DNA from 2 places in the Vibrio ostreae genome. Region 1 is predicted to be linked to the other one. Evidence: riboswitches for the same ligand, from Rfam matches in the RefSeq annotation. Region 1 holds a riboswitch; the other holds the start of a gene.
What was found. Region 1 has a riboswitch for cyclic di-GMP ahead of KNV97_RS12390 (glycoside hydrolase family 68 protein). Riboswitches for the same ligand answer to the same signal wherever they lie in the genome.
Positions count from the first base shown of each region.

Region 2: it holds a riboswitch for cyclic di-GMP, as region 1 does, so the genes downstream of both, KNV97_RS09530 (TfoX/Sxy family DNA transformation protein) here and KNV97_RS12390 (glycoside hydrolase family 68 protein) in region 1, are expected to answer to the same signal.

Region 1 covers NZ_CP076643.1:1,377,185-1,386,240, forward strand. The annotation lists gene KNV97_RS12370 (entericidin EcnAB) at 97-264, shown strand; gene codB (cytosine permease) at 634-1,893, shown strand; gene KNV97_RS12380 (PucR family transcriptional regulator) at 1,895-3,088, shown strand; gene codA (cytosine deaminase) at 3,100-4,347, shown strand; gene KNV97_RS12390 (glycoside hydrolase family 68 protein) at 4,400-5,986, opposite strand; cyclic di-GMP riboswitch class I at 6,167-6,252, opposite strand; gene KNV97_RS12395 (hypothetical protein) at 6,671-6,835, shown strand; gene KNV97_RS12400 (YgiQ family radical SAM protein) at 7,191-9,056, shown strand, end outside.
Region 2 covers NZ_CP076643.1:737,417-746,472, reverse strand. The annotation lists gene mukF (chromosome partition protein MukF) at 1-439, opposite strand, end outside; gene cmoM (tRNA uridine 5-oxyacetic acid(34) methyltransferase CmoM) at 451-1,233, opposite strand; gene elyC (envelope biogenesis factor ElyC) at 1,349-2,158, shown strand; gene torR (two-component system response regulator TorR) at 2,293-3,000, opposite strand; gene torD (molecular chaperone TorD) at 3,246-3,890, shown strand; gene purR (HTH-type transcriptional repressor PurR) at 4,230-5,237, shown strand; cyclic di-GMP riboswitch class I at 5,401-5,485, shown strand; gene KNV97_RS09530 (TfoX/Sxy family DNA transformation protein) at 5,603-6,193, shown strand; gene KNV97_RS09525 (TVP38/TMEM64 family protein) at 6,370-7,053, shown strand; gene KNV97_RS09520 (putative signal transducing protein) at 7,069-7,386, shown strand; gene KNV97_RS09515 (alpha/beta fold hydrolase) at 7,402-8,235, opposite strand; partial or broken gene glgA (glycogen synthase GlgA) at 8,470-9,056, opposite strand, start outside.

The sequences.
Region 1 (9,056 bases):
TGACACAGTCATAGCGCAATTTGGTAATACCCGTATTACTCTTTAAGCAATTTATTGTTATTTTATCTTCCATATTGATAATTTAAGGAATAAGCCATGAAAACTGCACTGACTGCCATCACTCTGGCTCTGCTGCTAAGCGGCTGCGCAGAAACCTGGAAAGGCGTGAAACAAGACTCTTCTACTATCTGGAATGAGACCAAAGAAGCGACTCAGGCCGGGGTACAAAACACGAAAGAAGCCATTCACGAAGCCACCGAATAACCTCGCCAGCCGGTAATCCAATACCGGCTTTTTATTGTCGGTAATTGCTGATCTGACATTCACTCAATAGTGTCTCACATCGCTCACCACTCATGGCGTCATGTTGTGCACTCGGCCTACCCAGCCACATCACCAACTCGCACCAAAATGACTCTTTTTCACCTTGGTGGTGCAAATTCAACGCATTATGCTTCTCTGCTCAAAATATCAACCCAAGCCACAACCTCGCAATGTGTGCAAATGGTACAGTTATCCGTGCTACTAGTGTCCCTTGCGCACAGTGCAAACCGAAGTGGGGACTGCTTACGGGTTTTGGCACAAATGTTGTTTTGAATCGGGAGTTAAACATCAATTCAAGGAATGAATGTTATGAATACGACAAGTGATTATCCGTTAAGTGCTGTACCCGCCGACCAGCGTAAGGGAATGTGGTCAATGATGTCAGTATTGCTCGGCTTTACCTTTTTTACTTCCACTATGTGGGCCGGCGGTACACTGGGCAGCGCGTTTAGTTTTTATGAGATGTTGGCCATCATCCTGATTGGCAACGCTTTACTGGGCATCTACGCGGCGGCCCTGGCTTATATTGCCTGCAAGACTGGTCTCAATACCGTGTTACTCGGACGCTACAGCTTCGGCTTGAATGGCAGTAAGCTGTCCGATTTTGTGCTCGGCTTCACCCAGATAGGCTGGTATGCATGGGGCACAGCAACGATCGCTTTAATTCTGGTCAAGTTGCTCGAGCTGCCAGAATCCTGGACCGTACCGTTGATGGTTGTGTTTGGTTTTGGCTTTTGTATCAGTGCTTCCATCGGCTACAAAGCGCTCGAGCTGCTATCAAAAATTTCTGTACCGGCGATGCTGTTTTTCATTGGCCTGAGTTTTTACAAAGGTTTGATCGATGTCGGCGGCATCGGTGAACTCATCATCAGGCAACCAAGCGACAGCATGCCGGTGGCCGCAGCCATTACTCTGGTGTTTGGTACTTTTGTCAGCGGCGGCACTCAAGCCACCAACTGGAGCCGTTTTGCCAAAAACGGCAAGGTCGCCGTGCTCACGACCCTGGCCGCTTTCTTTGTCGGTAACGGCCTGATGGTGTTTGTCGGCGCATTCGGCGCATCGATTTATCAGCAGTCGGACATTGTCGATGTTCTGGTGTCACAAGGCTTCATGCTGGCTGCAGTATTGATGCTGTTTACCAATATCTGGACCACTCAGGACAACACTATTTATAACTTTGCGGCGGCAGGCTGTAACATTCTGCGCACCGACAAACGTCGCCTCATCACCTGGATTGGCGCCGCTATCGGTACCGCTATGGCGATCATGGGGATGTATAATATGCTGATCCCTTTCCTGATCCTGCTCGGTACCTTTATCCCGCCGATTGGCGCCATCATCATGACCGATTTCTGGGTCAAATACCGTACGCAAATGCCGGATTTAGCCACCGCTAACCTGCCACAATACAATTGGTCAGGTCTTTTGGCTTACGCTATCGGCTCCGGCTGCGCTTATTTCTCGCCTTGGGTCGCACCGCTGGTCGGCATTCTGGTCTCCGCCGCAAGCTATACCCTTTTGTTGTCGCTGTCGGGAGCTAAACAACGCGCGATGCAGAGTGCACAGTAAGATGGTCACCATTGAGTCATTAGCGTGTATTCCCGGTCTGGAGCCTTTGCAGCTCCGGGCCGGGCAACAAGGCCGGCACAATATCATCCGCTGGCCCTACGTCGCAGAAAATGCGGATATCAAAGACTGGATCGAAGGCGGCGAGCTTATCTTCGTGACCGGTTTAAACTGGAACTGGCAAGCCAATGATTTTATCCAGCTGATTACGACTGCAAAAGCGAGAAATGCCAGCGGTCTGGTACTGCTGACTCACTCTCCTTATTTGGATGAGATACCACACAACGTTTTGGCATTCTCCGACCAGTGCGGCTTTCCCGTGATTGAGCAGCCATGGGCACTGCCCATGGTCAAAGTCACCGAACTGCTGTCGAATGCGATCATCATGACCGATCTGCAACACAAGTCGACCCGCTGGCTGATTCAACACCTGCTGGAATCGGCCGTGCCATCAGACATGACGTTGCTCAAAGCCAGCGAGCACGGCATAGAGGTTCACAGAATCTGGTCTGTAGCGGTCATTAACCCGGCTTCGAATCAGACCAGCGATCTGATACGCAGCCAGCATTTAATCAGCCAGTTCCTGGCTGATTTTAGCGGCGCTCTCCCCGTACTCGAATATCACCAGGGCTGGCTGGCGTGCCTGCCACTTACCTCCAACAGCCCCGACACTCTTACGGTGTGGCAGCAACTGGCACAGTATCTTGCCCGTCAGGGGATTGATTGCCATCTTGGCCTGAGCGAAGCCAGAACGCTGCGCAGCCTGCGTCAGGCGGTGTTACAAGCGCGGCAAAGTGCCGATTTCAGTGCCGCCCATCAGGGGTATCCGGTAGTCCACTATAACAGCCTTGGCATCGCGCAAATTTTCAGTCGCCTTGAGGACCCGCAATTTCTGGCTGACTTTTGCAAGCAACACTTGGGCGGACTGTATGGCGATCAAGACAAACAGAATCAGTTACTCAAACACACGCTAAGCTGCTATCTCGACCACCTGGGATCGCTGCGCCAAACCGCCGCTCACCTCAATATTCATCGTAATACGCTCAGCAACCGGCTAAGTAAGATAGAGCAACTAACCGATCTGAGCCTCAACAATGCCCAGCAAAGGTTGAGTATCCAATCCGCACTGATCGCAGAACGTCTGCTGTTTTCATCGGCAACCAATACGCAGCCATCGGCTGACAAATTGCACTTTTGAAGGAAGGAACCATGATTATTATTAACGCCAGCCTGAGAGGCAAACAAGGACTGTACAGCTTAGAATGTGAACAGGGCCAGTTTACCGCTATCACACCGCAATCAGGCATGATCAGTGACGCCCGGGCTGAGATTGATGCGTCAGGTAACCTACTGTGCGCCCCTTTCGTTGAACCTCATATTCACCTGGACGCAGTACTGACCGCCGGGCAACCCAACTGGAACATGAGCGGAACGCTGTTTGAAGGCATTGAGCGCTGGGCGGAACGTAAGCCGATGCTGAGCCGGGAAGATGTGCAGTCGCGGGTACTGAAAACCATTGAACTGCTGCTGGAAAATGGCATTCAGCATATTCGTACGCACGTCGATGTGACGGACCCTGATTTAGTGGCTCTGAAGGCCATTAACGAATTACGCCCGCAGCTGGCGCCTTTTATTGATTTGCAAATCGTGGCCTTTCCGCAGGAGGGAATCCTGTCCTACCCTAACGGCACCGAGTTGATGGAAAAAGCCCTTGAACACGGTGCGGATGTTATCGGTGGTATTCCCCATTTTGAATTCACGCGCGAATATGGCGTGCAGTCGGTGGAATGGTTAATGGATCTGGCGCAAAAACACGACAAACTGGTTGATGTGCATTGTGATGAAATCGATGATGAAGCATCACGTTTCCTCGAAGTGTTGGCAACCGTGGCACTGGAAAAAAATATGGGCGAACGGGTCACCGCCAGTCACACCACGGCCATGCACTCTTACAACAACGCATACTGCTCTAAGCTATTCCGCCTGCTCAAGAAATCAAAGATTAACTTTATTTCCTGTCCGACAGAAAGCATCCACTTACAAGGTCGCTTTGATACCTATCCGAAACGACGCGGCATCACACGGGTAAAAGAAATTCGCGCGGCCGGTATGAACATCTGTTTTGGCGAAGATTCCATTCAGGATCCCTGGTATCCGGTCGGAAACGGTAAGCTGCTACGTGTACTCGATTCCGGGCTGCATTCCTGCCATATGATGGGCTATGAAGACCTGGCAACCGCGCTGGATTTAATCACCGATAACGGCGCCAAAGCGCTACATATCTCAGATCGCTACGGTATTGAGGTGGGTAAACCGGCCAACTTTATTGTCCTGCAAGGCAGCAATGATGTAGAAGTGATTCAGAAACAGGGGGAGGTGCAGTATTCGGTGCGTTACGGTGAGATCCTGATTGCCCGCCAACCGGCCCTCCTGACTCATCGCGTGGCACTGACCTGATGAAAAGCCTTGCGGGGCACTCTCCGCAAGGCTTGATTCAGAACGCTGCTAATTATTTGCCGTGGCGGCCATGAATACCACTCGGATTGACGTCGCGATTGGCCGGAATATCGGCCCAACCGCCCAGACCATCTCCATACAGGCCGTAGGTATAATCCACTTCTGAACTGTCACCGTCGATCAGTATTTTTACCGTTGGTGCCAAGGTACCGCCGCGGCGGAAGTTTTCTTTAAAGCCCACCGTATCAATAAACGACTGCACCAACCCATCAGGCATCACATAGTGAGAATAAGACTGAAAATGTCCAGCTGGCTGGTTGTAGTCCGGATCGTAAGGGGTGCCCGGATAGAAGTTCAGGTTGGTCGGATTACCCAACACCAGGCCAGAGCCCTGGTTCATGGGTTGATAATCACTGCGGATACCGTTGCCGACAAAGCCATATACTCCTTCCGGTCCCGTAATGCCATTGGCAAAAGTGGTACTGTGGCTGATAGTAAACAGATAATATTTACCATCTTTTTGCACGATTTGTGGACGCTCAGTCTGGTCGGTCACACAGTTGGCGGACAGGATCGGCGGCAGGAATTCCCATTCCGTCAGATCATCGTTCGTCGCGCGTGCCAGTCCTATGTTACCAATCTGATAAGTGGCACCGGAGGCATTCACCTCGCGCGGCGTTTCGGCGTACGGGTCACCAATCTGATACCCCAGGTCTTCCTCAGTACACTTCGCTTCACCACGTTTCATCGCTGAGTTACCTTCAAACACCATAAATGTCTCACCTGGATGTGCCGGATCAGTGAAGGTAAACGGATCACGGAAGTTAAAGTAGGGGTTCTGTTCAGCGGTCTGGTAATATGTACCGTCTGCTTCCAGCAGCGTAGTCACCTTTTTGAAACCGGTGAACTTCACTCCGTTTTTGTTCGCATGGATTTTACCGACACTCAGGGCAATACGCGGATCGTAGGGTTTGATATCGTTCCCATTTTCATCTCGATAAAAGGCCACGTCGGTGAAAAACAGTTTTACCTCGCCGCCGCGGAAAATACGCGCCGAGCCGGACCATTGTGTTTGATGACTGAAAGACTGATCCTCAAAAATTTGCCCGGTCACCCCTTCATCAAAGATCTGTCCACCATAGGTCCAGCCGCCGTTTGCCGGACGATCTTCATCCGGAATGCCCGCCGGACGGTAAAAATAGCCAATGCGGGCGTAGACGTGACGATCATCAAAACCCAAGCTACGATCAGCCACCAGTGAAAAGATCACCTCCTGGCCATTGATACTATATTGGTTACCATCCTCATCCGTTAACGGCCATGAATCCCACACCCAAACCTGCTCATTGGACATATCCGGAAAATCGAGCGGAATAGGTGGCATGGTGTACTCTTCTGGCATGGAGTTTTCACGTGATAATGCCAAAGGATCAGACATCCGCTTAATCTGGCGAGCATCAGCACGAGTCCACTTAGCGGTAAAATCGCTATCTGGTGCATAAGCTTGCTGAGTGTGTGCTGTGGGCTCAGGACCAGGTTGAAGCTGCGCTGCTAAAGCGGATTGGCCGGCTCCAGCAAGCAGTAACCCCAGCATAATATGTGACACCGGCATGACCGGTTTTCGACTGTTTGTACTCATTATTTACCTCTGCTTGTTTAACATTGTTATCTGTTTTCTTTCCAGAGATAGTGACCACAACTTGGTTTATCTTTTCATCTAAATATCTTTCGAGAACGTTCCCAACTTTTGGCAACAAGTTACCTATCTCGGGTAGCCCCTTCGTATAGGTTCGAAACAAATAGAAATCGTAGATACACAACTGGCGGTCCCGCTATCTTAGGAAAATATCCGTTAGACCGGAAACTTTGCGTCACCTCCTTTCGAAGGCTTTGCCTTTACAATCGTCGACAGCTCAAAGAAGAGAGCGTATTGACTGGACTCAGACAGCGCGTGCTGACTAAGTAACGGGAGCATATCCGGAGAATGTTACAAAACAAGCCGCCATAACTAAAACTTACCCAAGCCTGACCGTGAGCCAACATAACAAGCAAGAAGGTAACTTTTTGATTTGGTGGTAAAACCTGATTAAGTAAGTTGTGGTACCGGTCTCAAGGCCACCAGTTGCATCCGATTCATAGCGCCGTATCACAACCAGGGTATTTGGCGAACAAATGACCTTAACATGACACAAAGTAAATAATTACCCACTTTGAAGTTGCACAAGTACGCAAACGACTTCGGACTCCAAACGATTAGCGAACCATACGATGGATGAACTTCTACGAGACACTGGCCCCCGCAGCCCATGGTCCAGCCAATCGAATGAGTGACCGAACCATGATACTCAGTCCGGCCTTCCGCCTGCGTTTGCTCTATGTTGCGCTGCCGTTTTACTGGCATATATCCGGCACACTTGCTGTTGATATGCGCCAGAATGAAGATGAACTGTTGTGTTTATTAACAACAGAAACAGAGCGACTTCGCTGAGAACGTGATACACTCCAGCGCTATTTTGTCTGGCGTCTTTTTTCACCTGCTATTATTGCAAGATTGAGGAAAGAAGATTTCCATTCAGACCGGTTTGAGCACAGGTTGAACAAGCCTGCTCTAAGCCAGCCAACAGAGCTGACAGCGGATGTCTTCGGCTCTCAACACGCGCAATGTATGCGGCCAGGAGTGGTCGTAAGTGACTGTTTCAGACCATTCGGGTTACAAACAGATCGGCGCGGAAAGAATTTCGGGCGTTGAGTGTGCGACCACACAACACAGGCACAAAGCCATATTACAACCATGGTCATGCAGCCGCTCAGCCCTTAGCGTAAAGTGAGCACGTTTTAAACATATGAATACACCAAAGATTAACGAATACAAAAAGTACTGGGCCGAATGTTTTGGCACAGCGCCTTTCCTTCCCACCTCACGTCAAGAGATGGATGCTCTGGGTTGGGACAGTTGTGACATCATCATCGTGACCGGTGATGCGTATGTTGATCACCCAAGTTTTGGTATGGCGATCATTGGCCGTTTGCTGGAATCCCAGGGCTTTCGGGTTGGTATCATTACTCAGCCGGAATGGCAGAACAAAGAGGCCTTCACCAGTCTGGGTAAACCGAACCTGTTCTTCGGTATCACTGCCGGCAACATGGACTCGATGATCAACCGCTACACCTCAGATAAAAAGCTGCGTCATGACGATGCCTATACTCCGAACAATGAGGGGGGCAAACGTCCGGACCGCGCCACTCTGGTGTATTCACAGCGTTGTCGTGAAGCCTATAAAGATGTGCCTATTGTACTGGGCGGCATCGAAGCCAGCCTGCGTCGTGTCGCGCATTACGACTACTGGTCAGATAAGATCCGTCGTTCAGTGCTGTTTGATGCCAAAGCCGACATCCTGCTGTTTGGTAACGCCGAGCGAGCGCTGGTCGAAGTCGCCCATCGTCTGGCGAATGGCGAAAATATTGCTGACATGACCAATGTGCGCGGCACCGCCGTGAACCTGCCGGCTGCACCGGAAGGTTACACCGTGATCGACTCATCACGGATTGATAAGCCAAGCAAACCGTTTGTGCCGACCAACCCGTACGAAGTTGAAACCCAGTGCGAAACCAATAAGAAAGAAGAAGTCGAAGCCAAGCCGATTACCATTCGTCCGTCGCGCCACGATGCTAAAACCACCGCGGTGCGTCTGCCATCGTACGAAAAACTGCAAAACGACCGTATTCTGTACGCGCACGCCAGCCGTGTTCTGCATCTGGAAACCAACCCGTATTCCGGCCGCGCCCTGCTGCAGAGCCATGGCAACCGTGAACTGTGGGTTAACCAGGCACCTATCCCGCTGACGACAGAAGAGATGGACTTTGTGTTTGGCCTGCCTTACGCACGGGTTCCGCACCCGATGTATGGCAAAGCAAAAATTCCGGCTTACGATATGATCAAGACCTCAGTCAACATCATGCGTGGCTGTTTTGGTGGCTGCTCTTTCTGTTCGATTACCGAGCACGAAGGACGAATCATCCAGAACCGTTCGCAAGAGTCGATCATTAACGAAGTCAAAGAGATTCGTGACAAAGTACCGGGCTTTACCGGCACCATTTCCGACTTGGGTGGTCCAACGGCTAACATGTACCGTCTGGGCTGTTCTGATCCAAAAGCGGAGGCAAACTGTCGCCGTCCGTCGTGTGTGTTCCCGGGTATCTGTCATAAACTCAATACCGACCACAAACACACCATCGACCTGTACCGTGAAGCACGTAAAGTTGAAGGTGTGAAGAAGATCCTGATCGCGTCCGGGGTACGGTATGACCTGGCAATCGAATCACCAGAATACGTTAAAGAGCTGGTGACGCACCACGTCGGTGGTTATCTAAAGATTGCGCCGGAGCATACTGAAAAATCACCGCTTGATCTGATGATGAAACCGGGCATGGGTACTTATGACCGCTTTAAAGAGATGTTCGAGAAGTTCAGTGCCGAAGCGGGTAAGAAACAGTACCTGATTCCCTACTTCATTTCTGCTCACCCGGGCACCAAAGATGAAGATATGCTCAACCTGGCATTGTGGCTGAAACAGAACAACTTTGAGTGTGACCAGGTACAGAACTTCTACCCGTCACCGATGTGTAACGCAACCGCGATGTATCACTCAGAAGTGAACCCGCTGAAACGAGTGAAGTACAAGAAACGTGAAGACATCACGGTACCGAAA
Region 2 (9,056 bases), 640 kb from region 1:
ACTCCACCGCTTTCGCCATTTCGTCAGCCACCATCGAGAGCTGAATCGACAGTTTCAGCTTGGAGAATTCGCGGTGGCGAACATAATAGTCGGTGATGCCGACGGCCAGCGGAGACAGACGGTAGATACTGGCACCATCGGTGACTTCACTGGTAAAGCGACTGATCAAACGCTGTTTTACCAGCTCATTAATCGCGTTGTTGGCCCGAAAAGCAGACGCTTCGCCCGTGTCTTCGAACATGCGGGTCACAATCACAAACGCATCATGCAACTCGCCTTCACCTAGCTCTTCATCGAACCGTTCGTTGCTTAACACCGAAATGGCGATAAGAAACGCCAACCGTTCGGTGCTCAGGTTCAATGAGAAATCGTTCTGCTTGACCCAACTGACCAATTCGTCGATTGGCTGCTCCGCAGCGTTCTGAGTTAACTCACTCATTGTTATTCCTGTTATTGTTTTTTCTGGGCCCATACATGGATGTATCGGCCTAATGAGAGGTACGGCTCCTGACGGCAAAATTTCTGCTCCAGGGCCAGCACATCCTCATATTGGTATTCGCCCATGTTTTTCATGTTACCGATGTAATCACTAAAACAGCGAATGCCTGACTTACCGCAGATCTCAAATCCGGCCGCTTCTATCCACTGATAAACATCGATCGGGATAAGCCCTTGCTGCGGTTGCAGTTTAAATCTTTTACGATGTGGCATGCCATCAAGGACATGCGGAATATTGCCACACACGGCGTTTTTGTAGACCAGGCCATGATAGTTGTAAAACATCACCGAGACCATGCCACCCGGTCTTACCTGAGCGAGCAGGTTGTCCAGTGCAGCTTTTGGATCAGCCAACCATTCCATCACAGCGTGGAACATGGCAATATCCACCGGTTCTGATAAATGTTCCTGTACTGACTGTACCGGTGAATGAACCAAGCGATACTGCTCAAGCAACCCGTTATTTGCAATATCCTTCTCTGCCAGTTGCAGCATTTCAGAAGACAGATCACACAAGGTAACGCGATGGCCCAGGCGGGCCAGTTTTTGAGACATCTGAGCAAGACCGCCTCCTGCATCTAAAACGTGCAAAGGTTTGCTTATTCCATCAAAATGCGTTAACAGTTGGAGTAAATCTTCCCAAACAATGACTTGGCGAATCTCGCCTTTGTCAGAACCGTATATGTTTTTTGCAAATTTGTGGGCAATATCGTCGAAATTGCGATCTTCTGTCACTGTAGCATGCGTTATGATAATAAATCGTGCTGCTATTCTGTCATAGGAATGGCAGGAATAAAGAGGCTTTTAGCCCTTTTTATTATCAAGTGCTGTTTTTTCGGACTATTTGTTTATGTTTGAGCTGAAAAAAATTGTTTCTTCTTTAATGATGCCACTTCCGGCATTGCTGCTGATTGGTTTTGTGGGCCTGATGCTGATCATGTTCACGGCCAAACGCAAAACCGGATGCCTTGTTGTACTGTTCTCCCTGTCCGGTATTTTTCTGATCTCTTTTCAGCCGGTCTCCAGTCGTTTGCTGATGCCGCTCGAGCGTCAGTACACGGCTTTTTTACCGGTGGATGGCACCGTTGACTACATCATGGTGCTGGGTAATGGCCATGTGGTTGATGACCAGATTCCGCCGACATCCGAACTGAGCCGGGCGGCATTAATGCGCCTGAGTGAGGGGATTCGGGTGATGCGGATGTATCCCGGCTCTAAGTTGATACTGTCTGGTTATGCAGGCGGCAGTGAGTTCAGTCATGCGCGCATGCTGGCTCGTGTAGCGTTAGCGCTTGGCGTCCCTAAATCAGATATCATCTTGCTGGAAACCGCCAAGGATACCTGGGAGGAGGCACGTCAGGCTGCGGCGTTTGTGCAGCAGAGAACCCTGGTTCTGGTGACGTCCGCCAGTCATATGCAGCGGGCGCTGAACGAGTTTCACTCTGCCGGTCTGCAACCGATCCCTGCACCGACTAATTATCTGGCACAGAGCAATATTACCCAGCCATGGGACAAGTACACGCCCAAAGCACTCTATCTCGAGCAGACTGAACGCTTTTGGTACGAAAGTATGGGGCTTATCTGGCAATCTCTGCGGGACTGGGTAGCGGGACATCAGCAAACCGCTCCGCTACAAGGTTCTGAAACCACACTGGAATAATGGCAGATACAATAAAAAGACCAGCTTCAGGCTGGTCTTTTTACTCACTAGTGAATGACTCCTACTGACAGGCTGGTTACATCACGCCTCACCTTAGTGTTAACCACTGACAAAAGTATTAGTCACCGGCGAAATTAGTCACCGGCAAACATGTAGCCCTCGCCATGCACTGTGACAAAAATTTGCGGGTTCTTGGGGTCAAACTCTATTTTGGCGCGTAAACGACGAATCAGAACATCGATCGTTCGGTCATTTGGCATATCCACCCGATGACTGAGCAGATTAAGAATTTTCTCCCGGCTGAGCACCTGATTCGGACAAGAAGTCAAAGCGACCAGCAGCTCATACTCGGCCTTGGTCAGTCGCACCGGCTTGTCATCATGGAAGAGCGCGCGCCGGGCTATATCAAAACGCCAGTCCCCAAAGGAAATCGTTCCAGGCGGGAGCACACTTTCAGAGACCATATCTCCAGCCATCAAAGAGACCCGCCACAGCAGATTTTTAACTCTGGCTAAAAGCTCACGCAAGGCTATCGGATGCGTAATACAGTCGTCAGCGCCCATCTCTAAGCCGATAATCCGGTCGATACTGTCGACACGGCCAGTCAGCAAAATAATACCGGCGGTTGATTCCCCGCGCAGCTCTCTGGTCAGCAGCAGACCATCCTCATCGGATACATTAATATCCAGGATCAAAATGTCCACATGATGTTGTGTGAATATCGCCCGTAATCCCGCAGCATCACTTGCCTGTGAAACCCGATATCCTTCTTTGTCAAAATAACCAACCAGGGTATTACGTGTCACATCATCGTCAATAACAACAAGAATATGATTGCTCATGGCATAATTGGACCCATAAAAACGATGCAACCAATTTTAAATATTGCCAATGGCAATTCTAGCATTCACGGCAAAAATCCACGCCTTTATTGATTCAAGACAAGCTCTGACAGCAATGGCTTCTCCCCACAAACAACAAAACCTATTTTGTTTAACCGTTTTTTCACTTAACGCATTATTACTATTGATGATTATTGATTAGACTTACTACAAGTACACGCAGCCGGAGTCTGACCATGCAAGACATGCAAGAACTGAAAGCTTTCAATGATCAACGCGCCGAACTCTATTGGTGGTTATCCAGTTTATTCAACCAGGAACTGAGCGCCAAAGAGCTGGCCCAATATCATTCTCCGCAGATTCGTGGTTTCCTTTCCGGATTAGGTGAAAATGACGAACTCAAGCCCGCCGTCCGCAACATCATCAACGCCCTTAACCGATTACTGGAAAGACAGGACGCGCAATTTGAGCTCGCCGCCGATTTTTGCCGTTTGTTTCAGGGGATCCAACCTCAAGCGCCTATCCCCTGCGCTTCTCATTACAACAACACATCCACTCCCGGCCATGACACAGCTGCGTCAGAAATGGCGCAGCTGATGAAAGCCGCCGGCATTGCTAATCCCTCACCGACGCAACCTGCCGATCACATCGCGGTGGAACTCGACTTTCTCGGTCATATGATCATGCGCAGCAATGAGCTGGAGAAACCGGTCCATATGGAGCAGGCATTCGCTGAACAGGCCATTTTTATCGAGAACAGTTTAATCAATTGGGTGCCACAATTTGCCCAGCGGTGCCGTGAGCATGACACCTTCGGATTTTACGCGGCCGTCACTGACCTGCTGGTTGCGTTATTAAAACTCGACTTAGCCTATCTCACCAACGAGTAACAGGCTTTTATAGCGCTTTAGGTGACCTAACCGGTCCGATTTAGTGATGATAATTTAGACTCATCCGATGAATTTCGTTGCGACTTAGAGCGTTGCAGTCTAGAATCTTGGCCGCAAACGATAAAATACAACGTTAAGATGCAAACCGCTGTTTAAGGGCGGTTTTTGTGTTTTTACTACTTATAGGCTTCACTTTGTGTAAAAGCCTAACCGCTGCTGAACCTGAGCATGGCTTCCCCCGAACGGCGGGATATACTGCTCAACGGGCAACATCCATCATGACGTATACCGTTCATGACACAATATTGTTGCATCGGCAGTCATCGACAGGACAAACCTATGGCTACGATTAAAGACGTTGCTCGCCTGGCCGGCGTTTCAACAACAACCGTATCTCACGTAATTAACAAAACCCGTTTCGTTGCAGAAGCTACACAAGAAAAAGTGATGGAAGCGGTAAAAGAGCTGAATTATGCACCAAGTGCCGTAGCTCGCAGCTTAAAATGCAACACCACCCGTACGATCGGTATGCTGGTAACCCAGTCAACCAACCTGTTTTTCTCAGAAGTGATCGATGGCGTAGAAAGTTACTGCTACCGGCAGGGTTACACGCTGATTTTATGTAACACCGGCGGCATCTATGAAAAGCAACGTGACTACATCCGCATGCTGGCAGAAAAGCGTGTTGATGGCATGCTGGTGATGTGTTCGGATCTGACCGAAGAACTGCTGGAAATGCTTGAAGCACATAAAGACATTCCGAAAGTGATCATGGACTGGGGCCCGGAAACTTCTCAGGCCGATAAAATCATGGACAACTCAGAAGAAGGGGGTTACCTCGCGACAAAATATCTGATTGACCATGGACATCAGGATATAGCCTGTCTGAGCGGCCATTTTGTCAAAGCGGCTTGTCAGGAACGTATTGCGGGCTTCCGTCGTGCGATGGCTGAAGCCAATCTGCCGGTATGTGAAGACTGGATCCTGGAAGGTAACTTCGAATGTGATACCGCTGTACTGGCGGCAGACAAGTTGATTGCCATGGATAAGCGTCCAACTGCCGTGTTCTGTTTCAATGACACCATGGCTTTGGGTCTGATCAGCCGTCTGCAACAACGCGGTGTACGTGTACCGGATGATATGTCTGTGATTGGTTACGACAACATCGAATTAGCCGAATATTTCTCACCACCGCTGACGACTATCCACCAGCCAAAACGTCGCGTGGGTAAAAACGCATTTGAGATCCTGCTGGAGCGCATCAAGGATAAAGAACACGAGCGCCGTGTATTCGAGATGCATCCGGAAATAGTAGTACGTGATACGGTAAAACACTTGACAAAATAAGGGTTTTATCGAAAATACGCATCGCATCCCATATGAGCACGCGTTAGTTGTGTTAATTTTGTTGCACCCGTTAAATATAAACTTTAGAATGAGTATCACATTTGCAGACTGTAAATGTGATACTCATTCAATGATTTAATCATCCTTTGATAAAAAGGAGATGTCACGCACAGGGCAAACCATCTGAAAAGGTGGGACGCAAAGCCTCCGGCCTGAACCAGTTTCTGGTAGGTAGCGGGGTTACCGATGGCAAAAATGCATTAATTACGAAGTTGACTCCCTACTGACACACATACTGCATTCTTTTGCTACTCTCTCGGACCTGATTTTGGTGGCGTATTAATTAATACACCGAGACTTAAAGCATGGATAAACCAATACTTAAAGATTCAATGCGGCTATTCGAACAATTAGGACGCGTTAAATCTCGTTCAATGTTCGGCGGATTCGGCATTTTTGTCGATGACACCATGTTCGCATTAGTAGTTAATGATAAATTACACATACGTGCCGACGACGCTTCAACTGCAAAATTTAAGCAACAAGGTTTCGAACCCTATGTTTATAAGAAGCGGGGTTTCCCGGTCGTAACCAAATATTTTGCGTTACCGGAAGACTGTTGGTCAGACACCGGACGTATTCTGGAAGATGCTAAAGCTGCACTTGCCGTTGCAAAAGCAGAACGGGAAACACAAGCCCAGGCAAAACCAGATCGTTTAAAAGACTTACCTAACCTGCGATTAGCGACAGAACGAATGCTGAAAAAAGCCGGCATTCAAAGCGTTGAAGACTTGCAGGAAAAAGGCGCCGTAGAAGCTTACAAAGCAGTTAGACAGTCACATACTTCAGATGTCGGTTTGGAACTTCTGTGGGCACTGGAAGGCGCGATAGAGGGCAAGCACTGGTCAGTAATCCCTCAGGCACGTCGCGACGAGTTGTTACAACGTTTGTCTTAATCCCTTAAAAATCAGAGCAACTTCACTTAATAAAGCACTCGCAAATGCGGGTGCTTTTTTTGTTGTTGGGTGAAATTTGGTTTATGGTGAAAGAAAAACACGATAAAACCTGTCTCACTAATTATCTAGCAAAACATCGCTATTTATCTTTCAGGTTATCACCATCAGGAGCACATATGAGTCGCAAGTGGGTTTGGGGAATTCTGCTTATCGGGATTATCTTAACAGCCAGTATTGTATTGGGCCCTTCCCTGACTCTGGAGAATGCGAAGTTACAGCAATCATTACTCAATGAGTATATTCAGAGCCATTTAATTTCAGCCGCCGCTCTCTATTTCTTCAGCTATCTGGTGATCACAGCATTATCTATTCCGGGCGCAGCGGTTGTCACACTACTGGGGGCCGCGCTGTTTGGTTTTTGGTTAAGCCTGCTGCTGGTCTCATTTGCCAGTACCCTGGGTGCCACACTGGCTTTTCTCAGCAGTCGGTTTCTGCTGCGTGAATGGGTGCAAAAGCGATTTGGGGCCAAGTTGGAAACCATCAACCGCGGTATGGATCGTGATGGCGCCTTTTACCTGTTCTCCTTGCGCCTGATCCCGGTGTTTCCGTTTTTTCTGATTAACTTACTTATGGGGCTGACATCCATCAAAGCCACCCGTTATTATTGGGTAAGCCAATTAGGAATGCTGCCTGGCACTGCGGTGTATCTGAATGCCGGCACTCAGCTTGCCCAAATTGACTCACTGGCAGGTATCGTCTCGCCTTCCGTGCTGCTGGCTTTTGCACTATTGGGGGTATTCCCATTGCTAATGAAGTGGCTGCTCAATAAGCTTCCCCATCGTCGCTCCGATGCCACTTAACCGGATGCTCAGTCTATGAAAATATTCATTGCCGCTAACCCAACCGACGCACACTTATTATGCGAATTACTCAAGCAAGCAGGAATAATCTGTGATGTACGAGGTGAAGGATTGTTTGGCCTGCGCGGCGAATTGCCGCTCAATGATGATACTGCTCCGTATATCTGGCTCTTTCATCCTGAACAGCTGGCACAGGCCCAAGCACTGATTGAAGAATACACACGTCCGGCTGCCGACAGCAAAACGGCGGCATGGCGTTGTCACTATTGTGGTGAAATGAATGACGCGCAATTTGCCCTCTGCTGGCAGTGCGGAAAAGCTGACCAAGAGTAGCGAGAGCAACCACGGTCAGCTCTGCACAAGCGATCTGGTGATGCTCGGCGAAACAGCAACATGCTGCTGAATAAAACCAATTGAAACCTGGTTGAAGTGCTCAGGTTGCTCAACGTTACACACATGACCGCAATCAGGTATCTGGTATAATTCACTGTGACGGTGCGCAGCAACCATCTCTTTGACCGGCTGAATAAACATATAATCCTTCTCTCCCATCAGATAGAGCGTAGGAATCGCACTGTCCTTCTGTTTGAAATAGCCCATCAGCGGATTGACATCAGCCGCGAGAGTAAACCAACGTTTAAACTCTTTCTGACACAGCTTTTTCGCTTCACGAATAAACAAGTGGCGTGACTCTTTCTGACTGCGCTGCGGCATGACAATGTAGGCAAATAAACGATACAGCCACATGTAGGGAATGATGTGCTGGCCGAGGCGTCCGAGCTGAACCAGTATCTGAGAGCGGGCATTAAAGCGGGTAACCGCCCCGCCCAGCACCATAGACGAAATCCGGTCAGCCGACACTTCCGCAATATTACGCACTATGATGGTCCCCAAAGACATAGCAACAAAGTGAGCAGTGCGGATATGCAGGTGATCCAACACACACAGGACATCCTGAGTCACGGAGTGGAAGGTATAACGATGAGAGATTAACTCTTTGAGCAATTTGCCGGACTTACCATGCCCGCGCAGATCAATCAGCAATAAATTGAAGTGCTGTTTATAGGCTTTAATTTGCTTGAACCAAATCGACGAACTGCCTCCGGCACCATGCACAAATACCACCCACTCCGAGCTGAATGGATGCAGATACGTTTTATGGAACAAAATGTTGTCAGACATTAGTAACAGGCTCAGTAATCACTCGCGCACAGACTACCATAATCTGCGCCAGCGTAAGTCATCCAACACCGACAACTGTGCACAAAACAAACCACTTACCATAAAAAAACGGAATGCTTTCACATTCCGCTCATAAACCTTGTCGATTCAACACCAGATATCCGAACTCTGCTTTGACAGCAGTGCAACCGGGCAGCTCTTTAAAGACGGATATCGGCCTTTATCTGCGTCGGGTTAATCAAACCGGGCCAGACGATACATCTTGACATATTCCAGCGCCGACTCGCTCCAGCTGAAATCGGTGCCCATCGCGCGCTGCTGCACTTTGAGCATCTCATCGGGATGTTGCAGGTAAAACAGCAAAGCACGTTGCATTGTAATCAGCAGAGCTTCAGGTGACGGCTCCTGAAAGCCAAAACCGGTCGCCTCATGCGGGTACTTGTCATAATCATGTACTGTGTCTTTCAGCCCGCCAACCTCACGTACAATAGGCAAGGTACCGTAAGCCATACTGTAGATTTGGTTCAGACCACAGGCCTCGAACTCTGATGGCATCAGGAAGAAATCTGAGCCAGCTTCGACCAGGTGGGCAAACCGGTTGCTGTAGGCTTCGACAAACGCAAACTTATCAGCGTGAGCTGCGGCAATCTTATGCAGCTTAGCCGCAACTTCAGGCTCACCAGTCCCCACAATCACCAACTGCACATCATTACGCAGGAACTGCGCAAGAATTGGCAGAATGTAGTGAAAGCCTTTCTGATGAGTCAGACGACACACCATGCCAAACATCGGAATATCGCGTTGCGGTAATTGCAGTTCAG